2 regions of the Rhizobium sp. 05L419 genome follow, and region 1 is predicted to be linked to the other one. Evidence: riboswitches for the same ligand, from Rfam matches in the RefSeq annotation. Region 1 holds a riboswitch; the other holds the start of a gene.
What was found. A riboswitch is a leader RNA that binds a small molecule or an ion and turns the genes downstream of it on or off. The one in region 1 is predicted to bind cobalamin.

Region 2: linked by a shared signal. The riboswitch ahead of nrdH (glutaredoxin-like protein NrdH) and the one ahead of AC1DMK_RS09300 (ABC transporter substrate-binding protein) in region 1 are both predicted to bind cobalamin.

The regions. Positions count from the first base shown of each region.
Region 1 covers NZ_JBFTOF010000005.1:296,971-302,087, reverse strand. Annotated here, with positions in the region: gene AC1DMK_RS09315 (hypothetical protein) at 72-767, shown strand; gene AC1DMK_RS09310 (hypothetical protein) at 755-910, shown strand; gene AC1DMK_RS09305 (hypothetical protein) at 1,044-1,529, opposite strand; cobalamin riboswitch at 1,732-1,974, shown strand; gene AC1DMK_RS09300 (ABC transporter substrate-binding protein) at 2,226-3,242, shown strand; gene AC1DMK_RS09295 (FecCD family ABC transporter permease) at 3,239-4,279, shown strand; gene AC1DMK_RS09290 (ABC transporter ATP-binding protein) at 4,276-5,040, shown strand.
Region 2 covers NZ_JBFTOF010000035.1:11,379-16,495, forward strand. Annotated here, with positions in the region: gene AC1DMK_RS28045 (DUF3302 domain-containing protein) at 1-128, shown strand, start outside; partial or broken gene AC1DMK_RS28050 (HlyD family secretion protein) at 125-1,066, shown strand; partial or broken gene AC1DMK_RS28055 (5-methyltetrahydropteroyltriglutamate--homocysteine S-methyltransferase) at 1,106-1,728, shown strand; cobalamin riboswitch at 1,851-2,077, shown strand; gene nrdH (glutaredoxin-like protein NrdH) at 2,322-2,543, shown strand; gene nrdI (class Ib ribonucleoside-diphosphate reductase assembly flavoprotein NrdI) at 2,558-2,971, shown strand; gene nrdE (class 1b ribonucleoside-diphosphate reductase subunit alpha) at 2,941-5,091, shown strand; partial or broken gene nrdF (class 1b ribonucleoside-diphosphate reductase subunit beta) at 5,115-5,117, shown strand, end outside.

The DNA.
Region 1 (5,117 bases):
CCAAACGGCATTCGCCAACCTTTCCGAAAGGATTGCGCGGCGATAATCCGCCGATCACGGGATTCGGACACATGGCCAAGACAGCGACACGCCGCCGCAAATCATCGACACGGTCAAAAGGCAGGGGAGGCGGAAGCGCTCTCCCCTGGGCCATCATCGGCGCGATCGCCGTTGGCGGCATCGCGGTCTACGACAACTGGAAGAGCGTGAAGCCCATGCTGGCGGCGCATGCCCCCGCGCCCGCCGCCACGCGCCCCGTCACCGTTGCGAAAAGCGAGCCGGCACGCGATGCCGGGCCGAAACAGACCGCCTCGATCTCCGCGGTCTCGCGCGTGCTGCCTCCCGCTGCGATTCCCATCCCGGCAAAGGCGCCGGCCGCACCTGAAAAGGCGGTACCCGTTTCGGTTTCCCCGGCACAGACGCAGGCCGCGAAGGCGGCATTCGGCTATTGCGGACAGGGCGAGCACATCAACTGCGTCGCCGATGGTGGCACCTTCTGGTACAAGGGCGAGAAGATCGTCATTGCCGATATCGTCAGCCCGGGCATCGACGATGCGCGCTGCGACGGTGAAAGACGTATCGGCTTTGCCGCCAAACTGCGGCTCTTGAACATCCTCAATGCCGGATCCTTCGCGATGAACCCGGCCGGGCAGCCTGGCAAGGCCGGAGCGCCGCGCGTCATCTCCCGCGACGGGCGGTCGATCGGCGTGCAGCTCATCGACGAAGGCCTCGCCCGCAAGCCGGGCAGCGGCGCGTGGTGCGCTTGATCAGCCGCCTGATGGCGCAGCTGCTGTCGCGCATCGAACGCGATGGCCTCGTCCAGCGGCTCCCCGATCCCAAGGACGGACGGAGCCGCCTGATCACCCTGACAGAGCAGGCAGAGGAGCGCCTTCCCGGCGCGCAATCCTGATGGAAGGCAACCGGCAGGCATTGTCGGGCTTCACGGACGAGGAAGTCGACACGCTTCTGAAGCGGCTGAACCAGAATCTGGACGCCAACGCGGGCGATCCGACGGCGGGGTAGGCATCCGTATCCCGTTGACGCTACTTCTGCTTCGGCGACTTGCCGTTGGTGCGGAAGTTGCCGGCAAAGGCGGTATCGGCGCTCTTGGCCGTGCATTCGATGGCGACCGGCTTACCGCCGTAGGGGTTGCCCATCGTGCAGGTGCCCGTCACCTTCACCTGGCCGGTCATCTTCTGACCGACGCCGGTGACGACGAGGCTGAGGGGCAGGCTGACGTTGCCGGCGGATGCCGGCTTGATCTTCGTGCCGTCGCCCTGGAAACCGAGCATCTTGCCGCCGGAGGTGAAGATCAAGGTGACCTGGCCGTTGATCAGCGTCACGCTGGCGATTTCGCCCTGGCACTCCTTCGTCGCATCGACCTTGCCGACCACGAGCTTGGCGCATTTGCCGGCAAGCGTCAGCGCGCCCGGCGCGCCGGGGAAATTCTGGGGTGCGGCATTGGCCGTCGAAGCAAGCGCCGTTGCAAACAGCAAAGCCGTGGCCAGAGTTAGCAGTTTCACCTTCATACCTCGCAAGCGGTCCAGTGGCGGCGCGCCGCGAACGGGCGCCTCTCATGAGCAGTGCCATGCCATCCTTCTGTGTCCGAAATTGGTCGAATCAGCGGTCTGGCCGCGTCACTTCTGGCAAGGCTCGATGGAGAATGGAAGCCATGTGGCGTTTTCAGGCTGAACATCATGAGCCGTTCGGCTTGACCTTGTCATACGGCGTGGCTTAACTGCGCCCGACGGTTCCCCGACGATGACTCCGAGGGGATTAATAGGGAACACGGTGCGGACGACCCAACAAGGGACCAAGACCGTGGCTGCCCCCGCAACTGTAAGCGGATTGCCGATCATCCCAGTGGCGCCCTTTTCGGGCGCCATGCCACTGCGTGACACTCGTTTGCGCGGGAAGGCAGATGAGACGCATATATTCGCGAGCCAGGAGACCTGCCGTCGAAGATAGATCCAATCAACCGGGCGGGGATGCCCGGAACAGGAGCGAGCATGATCGATCTCGACATCGGTGCGAACCGCGTGGCCGTCGCCAATCCCAGGCTTGATTGGGCCATCCATCTTTAGCAACGGCTGACGCAAATCTGCGTCCCGACGCATGGACCGAGGTCCGGCGCCGGGCGGCAGCTGCGAACCCGTCTTCACCCTCGCGTTTCCCGCCCGATCGGCGGGCGCGACGCGTTTTCCTCCATTCTACAAAGGCACTCCATGCGTCACATGCTTCAATCGTTCAGTCTCGTCCTTTTCGTCGCCGGGCTGTCGGCTCCCGCCATGGGCGCGACCCAGTATCCTCTCGCGCTTTCCAATTGCGGCCGGACCGTCACCTTCGACAAGGCACCCGGCAGGATCGTTTCGATCGGCCAGGGCATGACCGAAATTCTCCTTTCGCTCGGTCTCAAGGACAATATCGCCGGCACGGCGGTCTGGGTCGGGCCGGTCCTGCCGCAGTTTGCCGCCGACAACCAGACCATCAAGCGTCTCGCCGACAATGACCCGAGTTTTGAATCCGTCGTTGGCCAGGAGCCCGACCTGGTTGCCGCGGAATTCGAGTGGCATGTCGGCCCCCAGGGCTCGGTCGGCAAGCGGGAGCAGTTTTCCGAGCTCGGCATCAACACCTATATCGCGCCCGCCGATTGCGTCGCGAAGGTCAACGCCGATGGTGGAGACGGCGTGCGCAAGGAGCTCTTCACGATGGAGCTGATCTATCGGGAGATCGGCGAACTTGCCGAAATCTTCGACGTCACGGACCGTGGCGACGCGCTGGTTGCAGCCCTGAAGGCGCGCGAGGCGAATGCGGCAGCATCGATTGCCGACGCCGGCGGCAGCAAGCTCCCCGTCGTCTTCTGGTTCTCCAGCAAGGAGGTGAACGGCGACGCCTTCATTGCCGGCAAGAACAGTGCGCCTGCCTATATCCTGAAGGCGATCGGTGCCAGAAACGTCGTGACGAGCGAGGAGGAGTGGCCGCTGGTCGGCTGGGAAACGATCGCCGAGGCCAACCCCGCGATCATCGTGATCGCGACCATGGACCGCCGCCGCTACGCTGCCGATGACCCGGCGGTGAAAATCGACTTCCTCGAAAAGGACCCGGTGACGAGCCAGCTCGAGGCGGTGAAAGGAAGGCGCTTCGTGATGATGGATGCGCAATCGATGAATCCGACGATCCGCACCATCGACGGGATCGAGGGTCTGGCAAAGGGCATCAAGGCCTTCGGGCTGAGGCAGTGAGCTCCGGGATCGCTGTTTGCGGCAGGTGGTGGGTGCTGAGTGCGCTCATTGCCGTCTCTCTGGTCCTTCTCGCCTTCATGATCAGCCTTGCCGTCTCGATCGGCGAGATCGCCATTCCGCTGCCGACCACGGCAATGGCCGTCGCCAACCGGGCTTTCGGCACGGCGTTCGAGCTCAGCCGCATCCATCAGGGCATCGTGTGGGACTACAGGCTGAGCCGCGCACTCGTGGCGGCAAGCGTGGGAGCGGCGCTGGCGCTCTGCGGGGTGATCCTGCAGGCGCTGCTCCGAAACCCGCTGGCGGAGCCCTACGTGCTCGGCATATCGGCCGGCGCCTCGACGGGGGCCGTGGCCGTCATGATCCTGGGGCTCGGCTATGGGGTGCTGACGCTGTCGTCCGGGGCATTTATCGGCGCGGTCATCGCCTTCCTGTTCGTCGCGCTGCTGGCGGCGGGAACGGGCGGGCAGAACGACCGGGTCGTGCTCTCCGGTGTGGCGGGCTCGCAGCTCTTCAATGCGCTGACATCCTATATCGTTACGACATCGGCCAATGCCGAGCAGGCCCGCGGCGTCATGTTCTGGCTGCTCGGCAGTCTTGGCGGCGTGCGCTGGCCGGATGTGTATCTGGCGGCGCCGATCGCCGGCGCCGGCTTTGTCCTATGCATGTTCCATGCCCGAGCGCTCGATGCGTTCGCCTTCGGTGCAGACAGCGCCGCAACGCTCGGCATCCCGGTCCGCAGGGTCCGCATCGTGCTGCTGGGGCTGACCGCGCTGATGACAGCCGCCGTCGTCAGCATCGTCGGCTCCATCGGCTTTGTCGGGCTGGTCGTCCCGCATGCGGCGCGTTTCATCGTCGGTCCCGGACACCTGCGGCTGCTGCCGGCGGCAACGCTGATGGGGGCAATCTTCATGGTCGGGGCAGACATCGTCTCGCGCATCATCATTCCGCAGCAGATCCTGCCGATCGGCGTCGTCACGGCACTGTTCGGCGCACCGGCCTTTGCGGTCATTCTTTACCGCGCGAGGAGCGTGACATGAGCATTTCAGCAAGTGAGGTCCGCTGGTCGGCGGGCAACAGGATGGTGGTCGATGGCGTCAGCATCGAGGTGGCGCCGGGCAGGACGCTCGGGCTGCTCGGTCCGAACGGATCCGGCAAATCCAGCCTGCTCAGGCTGATGTGCGGATTGCGCCATGTAAAGAGCGGTGTCATCCGTCTCGGCGATACCGACATTGCCGGGATGCGGCGCATCGACATCGCGCGGCGCGTCGCCTTCGTCGAACAGCAGACCGGCACCGACGCACAGCTGACTGTCGCCGACGTCGTCCGTCTCGGCAGGACCCCGCATCGCGGGCCGATCGCGCCGTGGGCTGAGGGCGATGAGCTTGCCGTCACCAGTGCGCTTGTGCAGGTCGGCATGGCGGATCGTGCGGCCCAGGCCTGGCATACGCTGTCGGGCGGCGAGCGGCAGCGGGTGCAGATCGCCCGCGCGTTGGCGCAGACCCCGAGCGAACTTCTGCTCGACGAGCCGACCAACCATCTGGACATCCAGCATCAGCTCGAAATCCTCTCGCTGGTTTCCAGGCTGGACGCCACCAGCATCGTGGCACTTCACGACCTCAATCTGGCAGCGATGTTCTGCGACAGTCTCGCCGTTCTTCACCAGGGCAGGGTGGTGGCAGCAGGGGGCCCGGACGAGGTTCTGACCGAGACCCTCATCCGCGACATCTTCGGCGTCGCGGCACGCGTGGCGCGCTCGGATTTTCACGGGCGGTATCACGTGCAGTACCGGATCGAGTGATCGTCAGCGGTCGGGGAAGGAGTTGGCATCTGGCGCAGAGCGGCACTTGCTTGCGCCAGAAAATCAGCTCGCCAAAC
Region 2 (5,117 bases), on a different contig from region 1:
CCTGGACCCAGGCGGTAACTGTCGGGGGCTGGGTGACATTGCTGCTTGGGTTTGCGCTATGGCCCATCGTATTGATCTGGGCCTACGTTGACGTTCCCCGTGTTCGGAAGGCGGAGACCCACCAATGATCGTCGTCCTCCTGAACGTCTACCTGGTAATCCTCTTCTGCCTCGTCAAATTCCGGATCATACCGTTCAACCTTTTCTGGAAGGTTTCGCCGGTTCTGGTACTTCTCCTGCTGCTCGTTGGATTGTTTATCCCTATGAACTGGGGTGCGCCTCAAGGAACAGCGCTTGTCGTCCGCAACTCCGTCGCCGTCGTTCCGGATGTTGCTGGCGAAGTCGTCGAGGTTCCCGTTAAACCAAATACACCGCTGAAGGCAGGTGACGTTCTCTTCACGATCGACGCTGTGCCCCTCAAGGCAAAGGTGGATGCGCTGCAGGCACAACTGGACCTGCAGCAGCTCCGTCTTTCTTAAACCACACGACTGCAGACAAGTGGCGCGGGTCGAGCCTTCGACGTCGAGCAACGCCAGGCAGAGGTCGAACAGCTGCAGGCAGAGCTTGTGGCCGCGAAGTGGGACCTGGAAAAAACTGTCGTTCGTGCTCCGGCTGACGGATACGTGACCAATCTAGCTCTACGAACCGGAGCGCGTGTCACCAATCTGCCGCTTTCGCCGGCAATGGCGTTCATCGATACGTCGGACACGATCATCGGCATGGAGGTGCCGCAGATCAATGCCCGTTACATCGAGCCCGGTCAGCCGGTCGAAGCGACGTTCAAGTTCATGCCAGGCAAGGTCTATTCCGGCAAGGTTGAGAGCGTCTTGCAAGCGGTGGCCACCGGACAGACGAAAGTTTCAGGCGCCGCTGTCTCTTCCGAGTTGATCCAGACCGTGCCGTTCGTGGTCAGGATCAGGCTCGACGACGCGGCGTTCGCAGCCAAACTGCCCGCAGGAAGCACTGGTACTGCGGCCATCTTCACGGATCATGTCAAGGCTGCGCAGGTGATCCGCAAAGTACTCTTGCGCCAGATCGCCATCACCAATTACGTCAATCCGTTCTGATTGAGAGGTGACATCCACCTGCGATACGCCAATGGAGCAACCATCCTGAACTGGTCGTTCGTTCGCGATGATCTTCCTCGCAGCGCCGTATGCCGCCAGATCGCTCTTGCAATCCGTGACGAGGTTGCCGACCTGGAGGAAGCCGGTACTGCGATGATCCAGATCGACGAGGCAGCGCTTCGAGAGGACCTGCCCCTTCGGAAAGGCGATCGGGGCACCTATCTCGATTGGGCGGTTGAGGCGTTTCGCATATGCTCGAGCGGCGTTTCCGACAAGACGCAGATCCACACGCACATGTGCTATTCGGAGTTCAACGATATCATGGCTTCCATCGAGACCATGGACGCCGATGTCATCTCGATCGAGACCTCGCGTTCGAAAATGGAGCTTCTCGACGTCTTCCAGCACCAGGACTACCGAACGAGAACGGTCCGTGCGTCTACGACATCCACTCGCCGCGGATTCCAGATGTCGCTCAAATGACGGAACTGCTCGACCTGGCGAGGCGGCGTCTCAATGATACGCAGTTGTGGATCAATCCCGATTGCGGCCTGAAGACCCGCAAATGGGAAGAGGTCAAGCCTGCCCTAGTCAACATGGTCGAAGCGGCGAGGCTGCTCCGCTTGACCAGCCACGGAACGTTGTCGGCCGCCGGCGTCTGACGATCTTTCCACCGGATGAGACGCCGGGGAAATCCCGGCGTCTTCCCGCCGCCCCGTACCGCTTATCCCACCGATCTTGTCGACCGTTGATCATAGTCGTTGACGGGAATCTAACCTTGTCTACTATATATAGTGTTCGAGGTTCCTTCGATTCGCAAGGATTGGAGGCTAAGACGGGAATACGGTGCGCGGTAGCCCATGATGGACTCCGCAATGCCGGAGCTGCCCCCGCAACTGTAAGCGGCGAGCATCCATCTGGGAAAGCCACTGGAGCCGGAAGGTTTCGGGAAGGCGAGGATGGACGCGACGACCCGTAAGCCAGGAGACCTGCCTCGATCAGAAACGTCCACGGGCGGGGTGTCCGGAAGGTCGCGTTGTGCTGCGGAATGAATCCGCGTGTGCCCGCTGCCCCCGAGATCTCGCGATCAGCCAACTTCGGGGTGAAGTCCATGTCTTGAGTTCCAATCCGTATCAGGACGAGTGATGGCCGCTTAGCGTCTGACCGCAGGCGACACCTGTTTTTTCCGTCTCATCGCACGAGCATCGGCGGATGCCCGAACGACCTTTCATGCCATCGAAACACGAGGATACCAATGAACATCACCGTTTACAGCAAGCCTGCCTGCGTTCAGTGCACCGCGACCACGCGCGCGCTCGATAGGCACGGCATCGAATACCTGATCGTCGACGTTTCAACCGATACCCTGGCCTATGAACTCGTCCAGGGTCTTGGCTATCGCCAGGTCCCCGTGGTCGTCGCAGGCGAACAGCATTGGGCCGGCTTCCGTCCCGACATGATCAGCGCGCTTGCCTGACCGGGGAACCGCCGATGGGGCAGATCGTCTACTTCTCCAGCCGATCCGAAAACACCCATCGCTTCATCGGCAAGCTGGGGATGGACGCGGTCCGTATTCCGGTTCTGCCCGATGAAGCCTTTTTCGTGCGCCGGCCTTTCGTCCTCGTGGTGCCGACATACAGCGGCGATGGCGGCAAGGGAGCCGTGCCCAAGCAGGTGATCCGCTTCCTCAACCAGGCGGAGAACCGCTCCAACCTCTGCGGCGTGATCGCCGCGGGCAACAGCAATTTCGGCAAGACCTATGGGCTCGCCGGCGACGTCATCTCCAGAAAATGCCAGGTGCCTTACCTCAACAGGTTCGAGCTCCTGGGTACGGACGAGGACGTCACCAACGTCAAAAACGGATTGGAACGATTTTGGACACGGTTACGCTCGAACGCCCTGTGAAGGTCGAACCCGCGCTGGACTACCATGCGCTCAACGCCATGCTGAATCTCTATGACGACGATGGAAGGATCCAGCTCGACAAGGATCGGCTTGCGGCACGGCAGTATTTCCTGCAGCACGTCAACCAGAATACCGTCTTCTTCCATAACCTTAGGGAAAAACTCGACTACCTCGTGAGCGAAGGCTATTACGAGCGCGAAGTGCTCGACCAGTATTCGTTCAATTTCGTGCGCGACCTGTGCGACCACGCATACGCGAGGAAATTCCGCTTCCCGACCTTCCTCGGAGCGTTCAAGTACTACACCAGCTACACGCTCAAGACCTTTGACGGAAAGCGCTACCTGGAGCGCTATGAAGACCGCGTCTGCATGGTCGCGCTCGCGCTCGCGCGCGGCAACGAGCAACTCGCTCGCGACGTGGTCGACGAGATCATTTCTGGCCGGTTCCAGCCTGCGACGCCGACCTTTCTGAATGCTGGCAAGAAGCAGCGCGGCGAGCTCGTCTCGTGCTTCCTGATGCGCATCGAAGACAATATGGAATCGATCGGGCGCTCCATCAATTCGGCGCTTCAACTTTCCAAACGAGGCGGTGGCGTTGCGCTTTCGCTCACCAATATTCGTGAGGCCGGGGCGCCGATCAAGCACATCGAGAACCAGTCGTCAGGCATCATCCCCGTGATGAAGCTCCTGGAAGACAGCTTCTCCTATGCCAACCAGCTTGGCGCGCGCCAGGGCGCGGGTGCCGTCTATCTCAACGCCCACCATCCGGACATCATGCGTTTCCTCGACACCAAGCGCGAGAACGCGGATGAGAAGATCAGGATCAAGACGCTGTCGCTCGGTGTCGTCATACCCGATATCACCTTCGAACTCGCCAGGAACAACGACGATATGTACCTCTTCTCACCCTATGACGTCGAACGCGTCTACGGGGTGCCGTTCACCGAAATCTCGGTGACGGAGAAGTACCGCGAAATGGTCGCCGACAGCCGCATCCGCAAGAAGAAGATGAAGGCGCGAGACTTCTTCCAGGCGCTCGCCGAGATCCAGTTCGAGAGCGGCTATCCCTACATCATGTTCGAGGACACGGTGAACCGGGAAAACCCGATCGCCGGGCGCATCACTATGAGCAATCTCTGCTCGGAAATCCTCCAGGTCAGCGAGGCGAGCGAATACAATGACGACCTGTCCTACAAGCATATGGGCAAGGATATTTCCTGCAATCTCGGCTCGCTCAACATCGCCGCGGCAATGGATTCGGCCGATTTCGGAAAGACGATCGAGACATCGATCCGGGCGCTGACGGCCGTATCCGACATGAGCCATATCTCGTCGGTGCCATCAATCGAGAGGGGCAACAACGACAGCCACGCGATCGGCCTCGGGCAGATGAACCTGCACGGCTATCTTGCCCGCGAGCGCATCTACTATGGCTCCGAGGAAGGCGTCGATTTCACCAATATCTACTTCTACACCGTGACGTACCATGCCATCCGCGCGTCCAACCGGATCGCGGCTGAACGTGGCGCGAGCTTCAAGGGCTTCGAGAGATCGAAATACGCCTCCGGCGAATATTTCGATAAGTATACAGAGCAGCTTTGGGAGCCGGCGACAGAGAAGGTGCAGGCATTGTTCGACACTGCCGGCGTCCACATCCCGACCCAGGAGGACTGGCTGAAGCTCAAGGACGCTGTGACGACCTCCGGTCTCTATAACCAGAACCTACAGGCCGTGCCGCCGACGGGATCGATCTCCTACATCAACCACTCGACGTCGTCGATCCATCCAATCGTGTCGAAGATCGAAATCCGGAAAGAGGGAAAGATCGGCCGCGTCTACTACCCCGCGGCCTTCATGACCAACGAAAACCTCGACTACTACGAGGATGCCTACGAGATCGGCCCTGAGAAGATCATCGATACCTATGCGGCAGCCACCCAGCACGTCGACCAGGGTCTCTCGCTGACACTCTTCTTCCGCGACACGGCGACGACCCGCGACATCAACAGGGGTCAGATCCACGCCTGGAAGAAGGGCATCAAGACCATTTATTACATTCGCCTCCGCCAGATGGCGCTGTTGGGCACCGAGGTGCAGGGCTGCGTTTCCTGCGCGCTTTGACACCGGTTTCAAAGGATCTCTCTATG